One region of the Shewanella loihica PV-4 genome, then DNA from elsewhere that is predicted to be linked to it. Evidence: predicted binding sites of a transcription regulator. Region 1 holds the regulator's gene; the other holds the start of a gene.
What was found. The regulator MetJ, encoded in region 1, represses methionine synthesis genes. The targets are predictions, from matches to a motif close to TAGACGTCTAGACGTCTA.
Positions count from the first base shown of each region.

Region 2: metK (methionine adenosyltransferase) is a predicted target of MetJ. The motif match lies at 1,558-1,575, and genes of this name have one in related genera.

Region 1 covers NC_009092.1:587,008-590,155, reverse strand. Annotated here, with positions in the region: gene metB (cystathionine gamma-synthase) at 1-980, opposite strand, end outside; gene metJ (met regulon transcriptional regulator MetJ) at 1,205-1,519, shown strand; gene SHEW_RS02655 (sulfite exporter TauE/SafE family protein) at 1,598-2,338, shown strand; gene SHEW_RS02650 (conjugal transfer protein TraF) at 2,402-3,148, opposite strand, start outside.
Region 2 covers NC_009092.1:850,247-853,394, forward strand. Annotated here, with positions in the region: gene SHEW_RS03860 (VanZ family protein) at 1-292, shown strand, start outside; gene metK (methionine adenosyltransferase) at 362-1,513, opposite strand; gene tkt (transketolase) at 2,037-3,148, shown strand, end outside.

The DNA of each region.
Region 1 (3,148 bases):
AGACTCTCGGCTACCGAGAAGTATTGTAACGCATCTAAAAAGGCAACGAGTGCCGATTCGCCACCTTTTAATTCAAAACTCAGCATAGCGCCGAAGCCCTTCTGCTGTCTGGCCGCAATTTCATGGCCAGGATGCTCGGCAAGCCCCGGATAATACACTTTTTCCACCGCCTTGTGGTCACAAAGCAGTGCCAATACCTTCTGAGCGTTGGCTTGGTGTTCACGAATGCGCACCGCCAGGGTTCTCAGCCCCCTCAGGGTCAGGTAGCTGTCGAAGGCTGACCCGGTCAGACCTAGAGTGTTTGACCACCAGTGCAGCAGCTCGCCCACCTCAGGGTCTTTGGCCACCACGGCGCCTCCCACTACATCGCTGTGACCATTGATATATTTGGTGGTGGAGTGCACCACGATATCGGCCCCCAGCTGCAGTGGCTGTTGTAACACAGGAGAGAGGAAGGTGTTGTCCACCACCACCTGAGCGCCCACCTTGTGGCTTGCCTGGGCGATGGCCTCAATATCGACCACACGCAACAGCGGATTAGAAGGAGTCTCCAGCCACACCATCTTGGGTGACTGGGTCAGCGCCTGCTCAAGCGCTCGCTCGTCGGTTTGATCCACCACCAATAGCTTGAAGGCGCCCTTCTTGGCCAGGTTGGTGAAGAGGCGATAGCTGCCGCCATAGCAATCGTGAGGCACCACCAGCAGATCCTCTGGTCCTAACAGGCTGGTCACCAGGGTGATGGCGGCCATGCCGGTACAGGTCACCACGCCGGTCGCCCCTTGTTCCAGTTCAGCAATCGCATCGCCGAGAATGGAGCGGGTCGGATTACCGGAACGGCTGTAATCGAACGCCCGCGGCTGTTGATGCCCTTCAAACGAGTAGTTTGTCGACAGATAGATAGGCGGCACCACGGCACCGTGCTGAGTGTCTGACTCTATGCCTCGTCGTACGGCGGCGGTGGCTAGTTTACGCGCTGTCATCTTCAACTCCTCAATATGGATCTGGGCAGGCACCTCGGACAAAAGAGATGTCTGGACGTCTAAATGTACCTAAGCCGGTAGTGAGCGTCAACAACTTTTGGACGTTTAGACGTCCAAACATTTAGAAATCTATTTGCATTTGCCAAAAATTCGAGGCAATAATTTGACTGTAATTTGTAAGGGTTTAAAATCTGCACCGAATTTTAGAATTTACAGGTGAGTCAATGACTGAGTGGAATGGCGATTATATCAGCCCCTATGCTGAACATGGTAAGAAGAATGAGCAGGTAAAGAAGATCACTGTCTCTATTCCTCTTAAGGTGCTTAAGGTGTTAACCGACGAACGCACCCGGCGCCAGGTCAACAACTTGCGTCACGCCACTAACAGCGAGCTGCTGTGCGAGGCCTTCCTGCACGCCTACACCGGTCAACCACTCCCCCAAGACGATGACCTGTCTAAAGACAAGCCAGATAGCATCCCAGCCGAAGTCAAACGTCTGATGACCGAGATGGGCATAGAGTGGGAAGAGATGGAGTGATCCACTCACACACGAATCGATAGAGGGATCGCTAGGCGGTCCCTCTTTTAGTTTTCAACCTTAGCCTGGAACATTGCAGTGCCTGCACTTCCGCTCGATCCCCATATTCTGGCGCTAGCCTCGCTTATCGTCTTCGTCGGCGCCCTCACCCAGAGCCTGATCGGTTTCGGCATGGCAGTCGTCGCCGCGCCTCTGCTCTACCTTATCGAACCGTCACTTGTGCCTGCGCCCGTGATCCTGATGGGCTTCTCTATCGCCCTGCTGACCCTGATCCGCGAGCGTGGCGCCCTGGAATTCAACGGCCTGCAATATGCCTTGCTGGGACGCATCCCCGGCGGACTGATCGGCGCCGGCCTGCTCATGGTCGCCCCCCAGGACGTGCTCGGCATGACTATCGCCATCATCGTGGCCATCGCCGTACTGCTGAGCCTGATGCGGCTCAACTTAGTGGTCAACCGCCGCAGCCTGTTTATCGCCGGGGTGATCTCGGGGATCTTCGGCAACATCGCCGCCATCGGCGGACCGCCGCTGGCCATACTGCTCTCGGGTAAAGATGCCAAGCAGTTTCGCGCGGCCCTGTCGGCCTTCTTCATCTTCAGCTCCACTATCGCCATAGTGATCCTGGGGCTTACGGGTCTGCTGACCCTACATCACTTCTACTGCTCGGCGCTGCTGCTCCCCTCTGTGCTGCTGGGTTACCTGATGGCCAATCGCCTGGTGGGACGCATAGACAAGAATAAGACCCGCATCATGACGCTGGTGCTCTGTAGCCTGAGCGCCATCTTGCTGGCCGCCAAGTCCTTAAGTGCCCTGCTCTAACACCTAGGCTCAAGAGAAGGCCGGCATCACAGCCGGCCTTTTCATTCTTAGAGAAACATACTCCTAGAAATGATAGGAAGTCTGAATCACCCCACCCACGGCGTCATCTGTGCCCACCAGGCCGGTCAGGTCCAGATTGAAGGAGCGACCTATGGTAAAGCCTGTGCCCAGGGTATAGAGATTACTGCTGGTATCTTTCATGTCGTGGCGATAGCCGACACGCAGGGCCAGCCAATCAGTCGCCCTCATCTCACCGCCCAGGCGCCAATACTGGGTCTCGCCTATCTCATCGAATCGCTTATGACCATTAAGATCCACATCTGTCGTCAGGCTGAAGTTATCCCAATCATAAGCCACACCTAAGGTATAGAGAGCCTCGACACGATAGGTAAACTTGCGCCCCATCGCCTCGACTGTGTCCAGCTTCTGGCTCACCAGGTTACGTCCCGACAGGCCTATGGTCATGCGTTCGAGTGGCTGAATGGCCACGCCGATATCCAGGTTTGCCACGGTATCGTCGTTGCGGTATTTGTTGTCGTCGAAATCATCGGCATCGAAGTTGTTGGCACTGACCACATAGTTATAGGTGTCTATGCGCTGCAGCTTGGGCGAGATACCGACAGCGACCGGCATGTTGACGATCGACAGCGGGAAGCTGAGGGCCACACCAAGATCTGAGATGGCACCGGCGACCACGGCCCCCTGCGAATCCAGATCAGTGACCGCAGGCGGATTGTTAGGGTCGAGATTGGTCAGGGCGTCTATGTCGCTGTCCTCGATCACCGCCACGCTCACCGCATCGATATAGGT
Region 2 (3,148 bases), 260 kb from region 1:
GTTTGGTACATTGACCCTGTTTGCCAATGTTGGCAGCAACTTCAGGCGCGTCTCTTTAGGGCGGCTTTCTTTAGGGCGGCAGTCGTGTTTGGGGGTGAGACCCTATCTGGGGGCTCTGGTAGTGGCGATTGTGGTGATTATCGAGGAGTGCAGTCAGCAGTATTTTCCCAGTCGCACCTTCGATGGCTATGACCTAATGGCCGATGGGGTCGGTATCTTGCTCTTCAGCCTGGTGAGCCTGTATCTTGAGAAGCGAATCTCTACTGGCAATGAGACCTCTAATCGCAATTAATATATCTCATTGACCCAGATACAAAAAAGCCGCCAAAGGGCGGCTTTTTGCTGACTGGCAAAACCAAGCTTACAGCTTAGCGTCTGCGCGCAGGGCTTCAGCCTTGTCGGTGCGCTCCCAAGGGAACTCGTTACGACCGAAGTGACCGTAAGCCGCAGTTGCCTTGTAGATAGGACGGGCCAGGTCGAGCATTTCGGTCAAGCCATAAGGGCGCAGATCGAAGTGTTGACGAACCAGGCCGATAAGCACTTCTTCAGAGACCTTGCCTGTGCCGAAGGTTTCAACGCTGATAGAGGTTGGTTCTGCCACACCGATAGCGTAAGAAACCTGGATCTCACAGCGATCCGCCAGACCGGCAGCCACTATATTCTTCGCCACATAACGGGCCGCATAGGCCGCGCTGCGGTCAACTTTTGATGGGTCTTTACCCGAGAATGCGCCGCCGCCGTGACGAGCCATGCCGCCGTAGGTGTCGACGATGATCTTACGACCCGTCAGACCACAGTCACCCATAGGACCACCGATAACGAAACGGCCGGTTGGGTTGATGAAGAACTTGGTCTCTTTGTTCAACCACTGTGCCGGTAGCACAGGCTTGATGATGGTTTCCATCACGCCTTCGATCAGATCAGACTGGCTGACGCTGTCGCAGTGCTGGGTAGAGAGAACCACGGCGTCGATGCCGACGATCTTGTTGTCTTCGTAGGCGAAGGTCACCTGGCTCTTGGCATCTGGGCGTAACCAAGGCAGGGTGTTGTCTTTACGCACTTCTGACTGACGCTTCACCAATGCGTGAGCATAGGTGATAGGGGCTGGCATGAGTACGTCAGTTTCGTTACTGGCGTAACCGAACATCAGGCCCTGGTCGCCGGCGCCTTGCTCTTTAGGATCGGCGCGATCGACACCCTGGTTGATGTCTGGAGACTGCTTACCAATGGCGTTAAGTACCGCACAAGAGTCGGCATCGAAGCCCATGTCTGAGTGGGTGTAGCCGATCTCGCGAACCGTCTTACGGGTTAGCTCTTCAATATCGACCCATGCAGAAGTGGTCACCTCACCACCTACCATCACCATGCCGGTTTTGACGTATGTTTCACACGCCACACGTGCCTTAGGATCTTGCTCTAAGATCGCGTCGAGTACCGCATCAGAAATTTGATCGGCGATTTTATCTGGATGACCTTCTGAGACCGACTCAGAGGTAAACAAGTGCTTTGCCATAATGGAAAAATCTCGTCTTTAAACAATTCGAATGTGTAGAAGTATCTACATCTAGACGGCCATTTTAGTGGAAATCAGATCGGATGACACCCTTTTCGATGAAAATTGTGGAGTAAAACCGGGTAAATATTCTAATGCTTCGGATGAGTTTAAATAAAAGAGCAACTTAAAATGTTGTTAATGTTGAATTTTTATTGTTGTTATAAGGCCGCGATTTTTTATTGCCAAAGGATCGCTTAGGCCAGTTAGATGAAGATCGCGGCGACTCGGGTCTGCCTGCTCAGTCTTATGTTCGCAAATTCGGGTGAGGGCGCCGGAGAAGTTTGAGCGGCGAGGCGAGGTTTTGCCTGGGGTCATCTTGAGTGTCACTGAGGTGCACTTTTTCGTGTCTAGATGGATTTAATCTAAGCTAAAGGGCGAATTTTATTTGCGTCCCATCCACGAGTAGGGGAAAATATGCCCCCATTGTTGCCCGCAAAATCGGCCCGCAAAATCCCCAACATTCAAATCAGCAGGAGAGAGCATGTCATCTCGTAAAGAACTCGCAAACGCTATCCGTGTGTTAAGTATGGATGCCGTTCAGAAAGCCAACTCTGGTCACCCAGGTGCGCCATTGGGAATGGCCGATATCGCCGAAGTGTTGTGGAATGATTTCCTGAAGCACAACCCGAACAACCCAGAGTGGGTCGACCGCGACCGTTTCATCCTTTCAAACGGCCACGGCTCTATGCTGATTTACTCTCTGCTTCACCTGACGGGTTATGCATTGCCGATGGATGAGCTGAAGAACTTCCGTCAGCTGCACTCTAAGACGCCGGGTCATCCTGAATATGGTTACACACCGGGTGTTGAAACCACTACAGGTCCACTGGGCGCGGGTATCAGCAACGCCGTAGGTATGGCGATTGCCGAGAAGACTCTGGCGGCGCAATTTAACCGTCCTGGCCATGACATTGTCGACCACTACACCTACTGCTTCCTGGGTGACGGCTGTCTGATGGAAGGTATCTCTCACGAGGCCTGTTCTCTGGCGGGTACCCTAGGTCTTGGCAAGCTGATTGCCTTTTGGGATGACAACGGCATCTCTATCGACGGTCACGTCGAAGGCTGGTTCACCGACGATACCGCCAAGCGTTTCGAATCTTACGGCTGGCATGTGATTGCCGGTGTCGATGGCCACGACAGCGATGCTATCCGCAAGGCAATCGAAGAAGCCAAGTCAGTTACCGACAAGCCAACTATGATCTGCTGCAAGACCATTATCGGTTTCGGTTCACCAAACAAGTCTGGCAGCCACGACTGTCACGGCGCGCCACTGGGCGATGCCGAAATTGCGGCTGCTCGTGAGTTCCTGGGTTGGGAACACGGTCCATTTGAGATCCCTGCAGACGTTTACGCGGGTTGGGATGCCAAAGAAGTGGGCGCGGCGAACGAATCTAGCTGGAACGAGAAGCTTGCTGCCTATGAAGCCGCTTACCCAGAGCTGGCGGCGGAATATAAGCGCCGCGTGATCACTGGTGAACTGCCAGCCGATTTCGAAGAGAAGGCACAGGCCTTCATCAAAGAGTGTCAAGAGAAGGGCGAAAACATCGCCAGCCGTAAGGCATCACAAAACGCTATCGCGGCCTTCGGCGC